2 regions of the Streptomyces sp. NPDC057445 genome follow, and region 2 is predicted to be linked to the other one. Evidence: riboswitches for the same ligand, from Rfam matches in the RefSeq annotation. Region 2 holds a riboswitch; the other holds the start of a gene.
What was found. Region 2 has a riboswitch for cyclic di-AMP ahead of ACFU5O_RS33860 (M23 family metallopeptidase). Riboswitches for the same ligand answer to the same signal wherever they lie in the genome.

Region 1: linked by a shared signal. The riboswitch ahead of ACFU5O_RS24020 (C40 family peptidase) and the one ahead of ACFU5O_RS33860 (M23 family metallopeptidase) in region 2 are both predicted to bind cyclic di-AMP.

What each region holds. Positions count from the first base shown of each region.
Region 1 is NZ_JBHVDH010000012.1:82,488-89,009, forward strand. Features, by position in the region: gene ACFU5O_RS24010 (ATP-dependent Clp protease proteolytic subunit) at 28-663, shown strand; gene ACFU5O_RS24015 (hypothetical protein) at 669-977, shown strand; cyclic di-AMP (ydaO/yuaA leader) riboswitch at 1,340-1,495, shown strand; gene ACFU5O_RS24020 (C40 family peptidase) at 1,498-1,974, shown strand; gene ACFU5O_RS24025 (DUF6328 family protein) at 2,109-2,627, shown strand; gene ACFU5O_RS24030 (LysE family translocator) at 2,581-3,234, opposite strand; gene ACFU5O_RS24035 (LysR family transcriptional regulator) at 3,317-4,228, shown strand; gene ACFU5O_RS24040 (ATP-binding protein) at 4,265-4,723, opposite strand; gene ACFU5O_RS24045 (helix-turn-helix domain-containing protein) at 4,998-5,855, shown strand; gene ACFU5O_RS24050 (DUF397 domain-containing protein) at 5,869-6,087, shown strand; gene ACFU5O_RS24055 (8-amino-7-oxononanoate synthase) at 6,095-6,522, opposite strand, start outside.
Region 2 is NZ_JBHVDH010000028.1:13,599-20,120, reverse strand. Features, by position in the region: gene ACFU5O_RS33870 (M16 family metallopeptidase) at 1-159, shown strand, start outside; gene ACFU5O_RS33865 (M16 family metallopeptidase) at 177-1,559, shown strand; cyclic di-AMP (ydaO/yuaA leader) riboswitch at 1,768-1,932, shown strand; gene ACFU5O_RS33860 (M23 family metallopeptidase) at 1,945-2,718, shown strand; gene ACFU5O_RS33855 (GntR family transcriptional regulator) at 2,904-3,587, shown strand; gene ACFU5O_RS33850 (HPr family phosphocarrier protein) at 3,767-4,048, opposite strand; gene ACFU5O_RS33845 (GNAT family N-acetyltransferase) at 4,246-6,522, shown strand, end outside.

The sequences.
Region 1 (6,522 bases), on a different contig from region 2:
GGCTCCGCACGAGGAGAGGTACACCAGATGGACCGTTCTTCCGCCCGATACGTCCTGCCGGAGCTCGCCGAGCACACCAGCTCCGGACTCCGCACGCTCGATCCCTACTCGAAGCTGCTGGAGGAGCGGATCATCTTCCTCGGCACACCGGTCGACGAGACATCGGCCAACGACGTCGTCGCCCAGTTCCTCTATCTCGAGTACGCCGCCCCCGACCAGGACATCAGCCTCTACATCAACTCCCCCGGCGGCCCCATCAGCGCGATGACGTCGATCTACGACACGATGCAGGTGGTGACCTGCGACGTGGCGACCACCTGTCTGGGCCAGGCCGCCTCCACGGCCGCGGTGCTCCTCGCGGCCGGTACGCCCGGCAAGCGCATGGCCCTGCCGGGCGCGCGGGTGGTCGTGCAGCAGCCCGCGCTGCACGAGCCCGTGCAGGGGCAGCCGACCGATCTGGACATCCAGGCGCGGGAGTTGCTGAGGCTGCGCGAGCAAGTCGCCGCCATGCTGGTGCGCCACACGGGCCGGAGCACAGAGCGCATCTGCGCCGACATCGAGCGGGACACCGTGTTCGATGCCGCCGCCGCCAAGGAGTACGGCCTCGTCGACCACATCATCAGGAGCCGCAAGTCGTCGGTCGCTTCGTACGGGGCCCGGTGAGCCCCGTGCTGCCCCCGGAGCTGCCGCCGCTCCCCGCACTGACGCGCGCCGAGAGCGAGTTCATCGACCGATATCTCGAAGTCGTCGACCAGCTGGGCCGTATCAACCCGGCCAGAGGCATCCACACGTACGGCGCTCTCCGCGCCGCGCAGGCACTCGCCGCGCGGGCGATCGCCCTCCGGGACGCCCTGGCGCTGATGCACGCGCGCGGAGAGAGCGAGCTGCACGCGCGCACACTGACCCGCGCGCTGCGGGTGCTGGACGGGGAGCGGAGGGCGGCGCGAATCACCGTTCCGCCCGAATCCGACAGTTGACTCGGCGTCCGTGAGGCCGCGCAGGACACTCCACGACACGGCACAGGCGTACGAGTGGGTGTCGCCCAACCGGTGGAGCGACGGCTCCGGCACAAGAGCCGTGCGAGTTGCGCAGTTTGATGAGCCATCCGGCGCAATGGGTTGTTCCGCCGCTGGTACGGCCCTCGTCGTGCGGCCACCCGGAGTCGGCCAAATGGTCCTATCCACCTGAATGGATGAGTGGTGAGGAGCCTCACAAAACGTCGTTTCAACTCGGAAATCCGGCAGCGCGTGCGTCAAGATCCCAGGGACGACAAGCCCCCGCCACCGCGGCGGGGCGGTCCGGGCGGACGCCGAGTCCTGCCGCCGCACCGGATGCCTGGTCGACATCAGTGCTTCGGCAGGAGTGGAGGACCCACGCAGTACGGCCCGGCCGCCGACACGGCCGGACCTTGGGGTGAAGCCGCTTGCGCGGCCGGGCATCTTCGTTGGCCCGAACCCGACAGGTCATCCTTCACAGGCGGCTGACGAAGGGTTGCGCATGACTGCGCAGACACACAGTCCGTCCCTGCTCTCGCGGACGGGTGCCGTCTCGGCCATCACTCTCGCCGCCGTCGGCGGCTCCCTGATCGTTCCGGGCGGCGCACCCGAGGCCCAGGCCGCCTCGGCTCACGCCTCGAAGGCCCTCAAGGTGGCCGCGTCGAAGAAGGGCGCCCCGTACCGGTACGGGGCCACGGGCCCCTACCGGTTCGACTGCTCCGGACTCACCCTCTACTCGTTCAAGAGGGCGGGCAAGCGCCTGCCGCGCACGGCACAGGGCCAGTACAACCGCACCCGCCACATCTCCGCATCCAGCCGGCAAGTGGGCGACCTGGTGTTCTTCCATCACCGCGGAAGCGTCTACCACGTAGGGATCTACGCGGGTCACGGAAAGATCTGGCACTCCCCCAAGACCGGATCCGTCGTGAAACTGAGCAAGATCTGGTCCAGGAGCGTCAAGTACGGGCGCGTGGGCTGACAGCCGGACGCGGTCGCCGGCGCGCCGGGCCCCGTCGGGGCACTCGCGCCGGCCCCACCGGGCCCGTAGCCGAAGGATCAGCCGACCGGCCCAATCGGGTGCATGTTCCGTCGAGAATGGGCTAATCGTCATATATGCCCGACGACCATGTCCGTGCCCCACGGGACGAATCCGAGCTGGAGCGGGCCGACCGCAATTTCGCCGAGCTGCTCCAGGAGCTGCGGGTCGTCCAGACCGGCGTACAGATCCTGTTCGCCTTTCTGCTGACCCTCGCGTTCACGGCCAGGTTCCCGTCACTCGACTCGTTCCAGCGCGGCACGTATGTGACGACGCTGATGCTGGCCGTGGTGGCCGCGGCGCTGTTCACCGCACCGGCGGCGGTGCACCGTGGCCTGTTCCGCAAGGGTGCCAAGAAGGAGATCGTCTCGGTCTCCTCCCGGCTGGCGGGCGTCGGCATGGCGGTGCTCGCCCTGGCGCTGACCTCGGCGGTGCTGCTCGTCGTCGATGTCGTGCACGGCACCCCCGAGGGAGTTGTCGCCGCCGCGGTGACCCTGATCGTCTGCGCCGGACTGTGGGGCGCACTGCCCTGGGCCCTCGGCCGGAGGATCACTGAGCGAGAGGAGCGGTCACCAGCGTCAGACCGAGGACGGTGAGAGCCCCGCCGCTGACACCCTCGACGGCACGCGCGGGGCGCGGCCGGCGCAGCCACCGACCCAGCCGGTCCACCAGCAACGCCACCAGCGGGAACCAGACGAGTGCGAGTACGACGACGATGGTGGCCAGCAGCAGGGTGCGGGGCAGCACAGCGGCGCCGTCCGGTACGAACTGCGGCAGCAGGCTGAGGAAGAGCACGGGCGCCTTGGGGTTGAGCACATTGGTCAGGAAACCCTGACGCAGACTGCGCACGGTCCCGGCGCCGGTCACAGGCTCCTCGCGCTCCGGCCCTGACGCCCGCTCCGGCCCTGACGCCGGCAGCGGCCCGAGCGCGCTGCGCAGCGCCTGGACACCGAGGTAAAGGATGTACGCACCGCCCGCGATCTCCAGCGTCCGGTAGAGCACCGGCACCGCCGCCAGCAACGCGGCGAGTCCGGCGACGGCGAGCGCGGTGTGGACGAGCAGCCCTCCGGCGACCCCCAGGGCCGCCGCGACACCGTCGGCGCGGGATCCCAGCGCCCTCCGTACGACGACGGCGAAGTCGGCGCCCGGCATGGCGACCATGCCCGCGGCGACCCCGATGAAGGCGATCAGCTGTGCGTCCATGGACCCAGCCTGGACCATGGGCGCCCTTAGTGTGTATTTGGAATCTTCTAGGTCTGCCTGAAGGAACGCTTAAGGGGCGCCCATGTACGACCCGACGAGGCTGGCGGCCCTGGTGGCGGTCGCCGAGGCCGGTTCGATCACCCGGGCCGCGACCCGGCTCGGCTTCACCCCGCCCGCGCTCTCGCAGCAGCTGGCCAAGCTGGAGCGGGAGGCGGGGGCGGCGCTGCTGGTGCGCCACCATCGCGGGGCGCGGCTGACGCCCGCCGGTGAGGTGCTGGCCGCACATGCCCGCCGGGTGCTGGACGAGATGGACCGGGCGCGCCATGAACTGGCACGGCTGGCCGGGCTGTCCGGCGGACGGCTGAGGGTCGGCACCTTCACCACGGCCGGCGTCCATCTGCTGCCACCGGTGCTCAGTTCCTTCCGGCGGAGCCATCCGGACGTGGAGCTGACGGTCGCCGAGTACGAACCGCCGGACGGGGTCGCGGCGGTCGCCTCGGGCGAGGTGGACCTGGCGCTGACGCATGCGTACGAGCCGGCCGAACCGTTCCCGCTGCCCGCCGGGGTCTGTCTGGAGCCCCTGCTGGTCGAGGAGTTGGTGCTCGTGACGGCGCCGGGTCAGCTGCTGGCGGGTGGCTCGGGACGGCTGAGGGTCGAAGAGCTGGCCGGTCGGCCGCTGATCAGCAGCGCTCCCTCTCATCCGTCGCGCAAGGGTGTGGAGGACGCACTGGCGAAGGCCGGTGCGACCCCGGCAGTGGTGTGCGAGTCGCCGGGCTACGCGCTGGTGTGCGCGCTGGTCAGCGCGGGCCTTGGGGTCGCCGTCGTACCGGAGATGGTGGCTTCGATGGCGTCCAGTCCGCTCGGGGTGCGCCATCTGGAGCCGCCGGCCTTCCGCCGCACAATCTCCGTGGCGCACCTCGGCGACGCGTCCGGCCCGGCGGCCCGCTCGCTGCGGGCGCTGCTGCGGGCCGGGTTCGCGCGGGCCGGCGGATAGGGTCGCGCCGCGCCGGGTCGCCGGGCCCCTGGTGCTTCAGTTCAAGTCCGGAACGGCCGCGGCTGCGGGCGCCGGAGCGGGCGTCCACGGCAGGGCGATCCGGACGGTCTTGCCACCGTCCGGGGTGGGGATCACGGACAGCCGGCCGCCGTGCTCGGCGGTGAGCCAGCGGATGATCACCATCCCCCGCCCGTTGTCCTGCTGAACGGCCGCGGGCAGCCGCTGCGGCCAGCGCGGATGGCTGTCGGTGACACCGATGCTGAGCCGCTCCTCGCGCTCCAGCCGGAGGTCGACGGTGAAGGTCGGCGACTGTCCGAAGGTGTGCTGTACGGCGTTGGTGGCCAGCTCCGAGACGATGAGCCGGACGGTGTCCGCCGTCTCCGCCTCTCCAGGCAGGCCCCATTCGGCGAGGACACCGGAGACGTATCTCCGCGCGGCGGAGACCGAAGCGGGATCGCTCGGCAGAGTGACGGATGCTTCCTGGTGATCTGCCATGGCGAGCTGTCCCTTTCCCACCAGGGCCGGATGACGACACGTGGCGGCACATAGCGGGTGATGCGCCGGAGCGGCCCCGGACTGCGCTGGCCCCCAGAGTGCCACCGTTGGTGCCACTGTCGGCGGCCATCCACCCAGATATGCATATATCTGTCGCTCAAAGCGGTGAACTCTGCTACGCGAGAACGGATTTGGGCGCACACTTGATGGCTGCGTCAGCGGTGGCCACGGTCCGCCGGGCGGCTCGCCGGACGGGCGGAAGGAGGCGGCAGACATGCGGCACGGTCCAGCGGTGCGCAGGCGCAAGCTCGGTGAGGAGTTGCGCAGGTTGCGCCTCGGCGTGGGCCTCACCAGCCGGGAGGCCGCCCGGCTGGTGGGGTGGCACCAGTCGAAGGTGAGCCGCATAGAGACCGCGGCGAGCGGGGTGAAACCGGCCGATGTGGTGCGGCTGCTGGACGCCTACGGGATCACGGATCCACGGCTGCGCGAGCTCCTCGGGACACTTGCGGGCTCCGCCGGAGGCGGCGGCACGGGCTGGTGGCACGCCTATCGCGGGGTGATCCCGCCCCAGTACCGGGATTTCATCAGTCTGGAGTCCCAGGCGGGCGCCGCCCGGACGCTGGAGACCTCGGTGGTGCCCGGCCTGCTGCAGACGCCGGACTACGCACGGGCGGTGACCCGTTCGGCGCTGGACGGCGTGTCCGCCGCGACCGTGGACTCACTGGTCGAGGTGCGGCTCACCCGTCAGGAAGTGCTGCATGCGGACCGTCCGCTCCGGTTCAGCGCGGTCCTCGACGAGGCGGTGCTGCGGCGTCAGGTGGGCGGCCCCCGGGTGATGCGCGCACAGCTGGCGCGGGTGCGGGAGATGGCCCAGTTGCCCCATGTCCGGCTGCAGGTGCTTCCCTTCTCCACGGGAGGTTATGCGGGCCTCACGGGACCTTTCGTTATTTTCTCATTTCCGACCACTTCTGATCTGGATGTTGTTGTTCTCGACCATCTGACGAGTAGCCTCTACCTGGAGCGCAAAGAAGACCTCGAGGCGTACGGCGCCGCTTTCCGCACCATGCAGGCTCATGCGCTCTCGCTCCAGGACTCGTTGGATCTCATCGCCGGGATCGGTGACGGCGCGTAGGGAAGGCACGTCCATGTCGGCTCACCACGCACGCATACGCACCCAGATCTGCACCCCGTGGCGGCGCAGCAGCCGCAGCGTGGGAATGAACAACTGCGTCGAGACGGCTCGTTGCGCCGACGGCGCGCTGGCCGTGCGCGACTCCAAGAACGTCCGGCGGCCGCCGCTGCGCTTCTCACCCCAGGCGTGGACCGGCTTCGTCCGCGGGCTGCGCGCCGCCGCGACCCGCTGACCGTCGCTCAGGGAGCAGTCGTCAGGACCACCGCGACGGCCTCCTCGACCTGCTGATCCGTGAGGTCGGCCCGCGCCGTCAGCCTGATCCGTGAGATTCCGTCGGGCACGGACGGCGGCCGGAAGCAGCCGACGGCCAGCCCCTCGGCCCGGCACTGCGCCGCCCACCCCACGGCGGCCTCCGGGGACGGCGCCCGCACGGAGACGACCGCGGCGTCCGGGCGGGCCGCGGTCAGCCCCGCGCCCGTCAGCCGCTCGTACAGCGTGGCGGCGACGGCCCGGGCGCGGTCCGCGACGGCCGGCTCGCCGCGCAGCAGCCGCAGGCTCGCCAGGGCCGCGCCCGCCGCCGCCGGGGCGAGGCCGGTGTCGAAGATGAACGTCCGTGCGGCGTTGATCAGATGGTCGACGACCCTGGCCGGACCCAGGACGGCCCCGC
Region 2 (6,522 bases):
TTCAGCGCCGTGTCGCGGGTCCTCGACGTCACCGCAGAAGAGGTGCAGGCCGTCGCCCAGGCCCGGCTGCGCCCGGACAACCGTGCGGTGCTGGTGTACGAGCCCGCCGGGGCCACAGAGGACGACGACGCAGAGGACACAGAGGGAGCCGCACAGTGACCGACGCTGCCGTGACCATGGACTTCCACCCGCAGCCGGGCCCCGGCGAGGCCAGGCCCTGGGCCTTCCCGGCCCCCGGCCGGGGCACCCTTGACAACGGACTGACCGTCCTGCGCTGCCACCGCCCCGGCCAGCAGGTCGTGGCCGTCGAGATCTTCCTCGACGCCCCGCTGGACGCCGAGCCCGAGGGGCTGGACGGCGTCGCCACGATCATGGCGCGGGCGCTCTCCGAGGGCACCGACAAGCACACGGCGGAGGAGTTCGCCGCCGAGCTGGAGAGGTGCGGCGCCACCCTCGACTCGCATGCCGACCACCCCGGCGTCCGTGTCTCCCTCGAAGTACCGGTCTCCCGTCTCCCCAAGGCACTCGGCCTGCTCGCAGAGGCCCTGCGGGCGCCGCTGTTCGCCGACAGCGAGGTCGAGCGGCTCGTACGGAACCGGCTGGACGAGATCCCGCACGAGACGGCGAACCCGGCCCGTCGCGCCGCCAAGGAGCTCTCCCGGCAGCTCTTCCCCGTCTCCTCCCGGATGTCCCGGCCCCGCCAGGGCAGCGAGGAGACGGTGGAGCGCATCGACTCCGCGGCCGTAAGAGCCTTCTACGAGGCGCATGTCCGTCCCGCCTCCGCGACCGCCGTGATCGTCGGCGACCTCACGGACGTCGATCTCGACGCCGTGCTCGCCGACACCCTCGGCGACTGGACCGGCGGCGCGGCCGAGCCCCGTCCCATGCCGCCGATCACCGCCGACGACACGGGCCGTGTCGTCATCGTCGACCGACCCGGCGCGGTGCAGACGCAGCTGCTCATCGGCCGCATCGGCCCGGACCGCCACGACAGCGTCTGGGCGGCCCAGGTTCTCGGCACGTACTGCCTCGGCGGCACCCTCACCTCCCGGCTGGACCGCGTCCTGCGGGAGGAGAAGGGCTACACCTACGGGGTCAGGGCCTTCGCCCAGGTGCTGCGGTCGGTCGCCCCGGCCGTCCCCGGAGGGGCCACGGGCGCGTCCACGATCGCCATCAGCGGCTCCGTCGACACCCCGCACACGGGCCCGGCCCTGGACGACCTCTGGAAGGTGCTGCGCACGCTCGCCGCGGAGGGTCTGACGGACGCCGAGCGCGATGTCGCCGTGCAGAACCTCGTGGGCGTGGCCCCGCTGAAGTACGAGACCGCGGCGTCGGTCGCGGGCACGCTGGCCGACCAGGTCGAGCAGGGTCTCCCGGACGACTTCCAGGCCCGGCTGTACGCGCGGCTGGCCGGGACCGGCACCGTCGAGGCGACGGCGGCGGTCGTCAACGCCTTCCCGGTGGACCGCCTCGTCACGGTCCTGGTGGGGGACGCCTCGCAGATCGAGGAGCCGGTCAAGGCTCTCGGCATCGGTGAAGTGACGGTTGTCACCGGCTGATTGACCGGCCATGGCCTGAAGTGACCCGGGAGGGCCCTGTTGACCGAGTGTCAACGGGGCCCTCCCGTATGTCCGCTTTGTTGGAGAGGCTGCCTGTCTGACCTGTGGCGTGCGCTACAAATACGCGTGTCTGTTTGGTGATTGAAAGATGGCCCGCTTAGCGTCATCTGCGCTGTCCGCCAGTTGCACCAGCCGCACCCGCGGCATCGGACAGCCATCGCCGAGTCCCCGTCGGGCGCGAGCCTGGGGAGCCGGGGACCCATGTGTCCCCTGGGGTGAATCGGACGCCTTCGTCCCGTTGCGGAGGGGCCCGTAGGAGACCTTCCTGCTCCGAACCCGTCAGCTAACCCGGTAGGCGAGAAGGAAGGAAAGGATCAGCCACTACATGGCGTTCACCCGTGCCACCGGGAAGCATCGTGGTCCGAGCCGGCTTTCGCGCAAGCGTGCCGGCATCGCGGGAGCCGCGGCCCTCGCCACCACCGGCGTCATCGGAACCCTTGCCTCCCCGGCGCTCGCCGCCGACACGGACACCGCGTCCTCCCTCGAGGACACCGGCCTGGGTCAGATCATCGCCGCCGACACCCTCGCCGAGCAGATCGACGCCCAGGCCGACGCCCAGCAGCGGGAGGCCGAGCTGATCGCCGCCCAGGCGAAGGCCGAGGCCGAGGCGAAGCGTAAGGCGGAAGCCCGGGCCAAGGCCGCCCACGAGGCCAAGGAGCGCGCCGCCCGTGCGGCCGAGCGCAAGCGGCTGCTCTCCTACACCCTTCCGGTCACCGGCTCGTACGTCAGCACCAGCTACCACGCCGGCGGCGCGCTCTGGTCCTCCGGCAGCCACACCGGCGTCGACTTCCACGCCGCGTCCGGCACCCCGGTCGTCGCCGTGGGCATGGGCACGGTCGTTGAGGCCGGCTGGGGCGGCGCCTACGGCAACAACATCGTGATCAAGATGAACGACGGCACGTACACCCAGTACGGCCATCTGTCGTCCATCGGTGTCTCGGTGGGCCAGCGGGTCACCCCGGGCCAGCAGATCGCCCTGTCCGGCTCGACCGGCAACTCGAGCGGCCCGCACCTCCACTTCGAGGCCCGTACGAGCCCCGACTACGGCTCCGACATCGACCCGGTCGCGTATCTGCGCGGCCACGGCGTCAAGGTCTGACGCCCCGCGTGCGGCGCGAAGGCCCCGGCCCGGTCCTCAGGACCGGCCGGGGCCTTCGGAATGTTCAGGCCAAAAGATATGCAGGTATTGCCGTACCCCATCGGAAATTGCGGCCCATTGCAATAGAGTCACCGAACAGACGTCGCTCGACTGGGTTTCGCGCGGATTAAAGGCGGAGGTTCGGTATGCGCATTCCTGCGCGCTCGGTATGCACGGCTATCCGCGACGACATCGTCTCCGGTGTCTTCGAGCGCGGCAGCCGGCTGGCCGAGGAGCAGTTGGCGCGCCGCTACGGTGTCTCACGCGTCCCTGTGCGCGAGGCGCTGCGCACCCTGGAGTCGGAGGGTTTCGTCGTCACCCGCCGGCACGCCGGCGCGTGCGTCGCCGAGCCCACCGAGCAGGAGGCGGCAGACCTCCTGGAGATCAGGATGCTGCTGGAGCCGCTGGGTGCGGCGCGGGCCGCGCAACGGCGCACGGAGGCCCATCTCAAAGTGCTGCGCGGCCTGGTCAGGCTGGGTCAGGAGCGGGCCCGCAGGGGCCAGGGCGAGGATCTGCGCTCGCTGGGAAGCTGGTTCCACGAGACCCTGGCCCAGGCCTCCGGCAGCCCCGGCCTCATCGCGCTGCTCACCCAGCTCCGGCACAAGATCGCCTGGATGTACGCGGTCGAGCAGCCCGCCCGGCCCGTGGAGGCCTGGGGCGAGCACGGTGCGATCGTGGACGCGGTGGCACGCGGCGACGCGGAACGGGCACGGGCGCTCACCGCGTTGCACGCGGAGCGGACGACGGGGGCGCACCGGCTGCGGACCGCGCTGCCGGAGGCCGTGAGGACTTCGCAACATACCGTAAACACGGCGAGCGTCCGCCATTAACAAAAGCGCCGTATACAAATAGCGACCGCTCGAAACAGCGGAGCCGTGGAACCAGTAATTACCGGTTCCACGGCTCCGTCGTGTGAATTGTCTTTCGACCGGGTTTCCGGGTTGCTTTCCGCCGGTTTCCCGATCCCCTTGTTTATGGGCGGGTTTCCGGTCCGGACGGGCTGTCCCGCTCAGACGGTCTCGGGAAGCTCCTCGAGGCCTTCGGCGACAAGCTTGGCCAGACGGTCGAGGGCGGCGTCGGCGCCGTCGGCGTCCGAAGCGAGCACGATCTCCTCGCCGCCCTCCGCGCCCAGACCGAGCACTGCGAGCATCGATGCGGCGTTGACGGGGTTGCCGTCGGCCTTGGCGATCGTCACGGGGATGCCGGAGGCCGTGGCGGCACGGACGAAGATGGAGGCGGGGCGGGCGTGGAGGCCCTCGGCCCAGCCGACATTGACGCGGCGCTCAGCCATGGTGATGCCCTTCGAGTCCTCAGTAGTTGTCTAGACCAGTCTCTCATGTGCGTGAGAGTGGTCGCGACCGGCCTTCCGTCCGTGTCCCGGCCGTCGGTCGCTCCCGGCGGCGGGCCCGTCCGGCTGCCCGGGGGTGCCCCCAGACTGCACCCGCGCTTCCGCCTTCGCGACCCGTGCCCGGGCCGTAGTCTTGGCCCATGCAGACCCCGTCGGACCACGCGTACCCCGACCACTGGGAAGCCGACGTGGTGCTGCGCGACGGTGGGACCGCGCGCATCAGGCCCATCACCACCGATGACGCGGACCGGCTCGTCAGCTTCTACGAGCAGGTCTCGGACGAGTCCAAGTACTACCGCTTCTTCGCCCCGTACCCCCGGCTCTCCGCGAAGGACGTGCACCGGTTCACCCACCACGACTACGTGGACCGGGTGGGCCTTGCGGCCACGGTGGGGGGCGAGTTCATCGCGACCGTGCGCTACGACCGGATCGATGCCACCGGAATGCCCGCTTCCGCACCCGCCGACGAGGCGGAGGTCGCGTTCCTGGTGCAGGACGCACACCAGGGGCGGGGTGTCGCCTCGGCGCTGCTCGAACACGTCACGGCCGTCGCGCGCGAGCGCGGCATCAGGCGGTTCGCGGCCGAGGTGCTGCCCGCGAACAGCAAGATGATCAAGGTCTTCACCGATGCCGGCTACACGCAGAAGCGCAGCTTCGAGGACGGGGCCGTCCGTCTGACGCTGGATCTCGAACCGACCGCCAAGTCGCTCGCGGTACAGCGCGCCCGGGAACAGCGCGCCGAGGCGAGGTCCGTGCAGCGACTGCTGGCGCCGGGGTCGGTAGCCGTGATCGGGGCGGGCCGGACGCCGGGAGGGGTGGGCCGCGCCGCCCTGGGCAACCTGCTGGCATCCGGCTACACCGGGCGGATCTACGCCGTGAACCGCGCCCTTGCCCCGGACGTGCGCTCCCTGGACGGCGTACCCGCCTTCCGCTCGGTCGCCGAGATCGGCGAGCCCGTCGACCTCGCGGTCGTGGCCGTTCCGGCCGAGCGCGTCCCGGAGGTCGTCGCCGACTGCGGCGAGCACGGGGTGCAAGGACTGGTCGTGCTGGCCGCGGGGTACGCCGAGAGCGGCGCCGGCGGACGGGAGCGGCAGCGCGAACTGGTGCGGCAGGCCCGCTCGTACGGGATGAGGATCATCGGGCCCAACGCCTTCGGGATCATCAACACCGCGGACACCGTCAGGCTGAACGCGTCGCTCGCCCCGGAGTCCCCCGCGCCCGGACGGACCGGCCTGTTCACCCAGTCCGGGGCGATCGGCATCGCCCTGCTCAGCGGGCTCCACCGGCGTGGCGCAGGGCTGTCCTCGTTCATCTCGTCCGGCAACCGGGCGGACGTGTCAGGGAACGACTTCCTTCAGTACTGGTACGAGGACCCGGACACCGACGTCGTTCTCCTGTATCTCGAATCGATCGGCAACCCGCGGAAGTTCACCCGCCTGGCACGGCGCACCGCGGCGGCCAAGCCGGTCGTGGTGGTACGGGGCGCCCGCCACAGCGGGAGCGCGCCGCCGGGACACGCGGTGCCCACGACACGGGTTCCGTACGCCACGGTCTCGGAGCTGCTCGCGCAGGCGGGGGTGATCCGCGTCGACACGGTCACGGAGCTCGTCGACGCGGGACTGCTGCTCGCCGGGCAGCCGCTGCCTGCGGGGCCGCGGGTGGCGATCCTCGGGAACTCCGAGTCGCTCGGGCTGCTCACGTACGACGCCTGTCTGACCGAGGGGCTGCGGCCGCTGCCCCCTCGCGACCTGACGACGGGCGCGACTCCTCAGGACTTCCGCGATGCGCTGGCGGAGGCGCTGAGGAACGACATGTGCGACGCGGTCGTTGTCAATGCGATTCCCTGGGTGGGGGAGGGCGGTGTGACGGAGTCGGGCGACGGCGAGGTCCTTGCGGCTGCCCTGCGCGCCGCGGCGACGACGGCTCCGGCCAAGCCCGTCCTCGTCGTGCACGTCGAACTCGGCGGCCTGGCCGACGCGCTGGCGGCCGCGACGAGCTCGGCGCCACCGCGGCGCGGTGCGGCGGTGGACAACGACCGGGCTCCGGCCCACGCGGAGGAGCGCGGAGAGACCCACCAGGTCCCGGGAGGGGGCCCGCGGCCCGCGACCGGCCCGGCCTCACCGTCGGCCACGGCGGGCTCGCCGCCTCGCCACGGAGGCGAGCCTGCTGTTCGCCCCGCAGCGTCGTCCTGGTCGTCGCCGACGGACGCGGGTGGCCCCGCGTCCGACTCCGCAGGCCGGGCAGGGGCGTCGGCCGAGGGCCTCCCCGGTCCTCCCCCTGCGGGCGGTCCGGCTTCGGCGCCGGACCCCACGGCACAGGATCCGGGTGGGCCCGGCCAGGACCGGGCATCCGGCCCCGCGGTCGCGGCATCCGCACCGGACCCCGCCGCGCACGGCCCCCGCGGGGCCGCCGGCCGT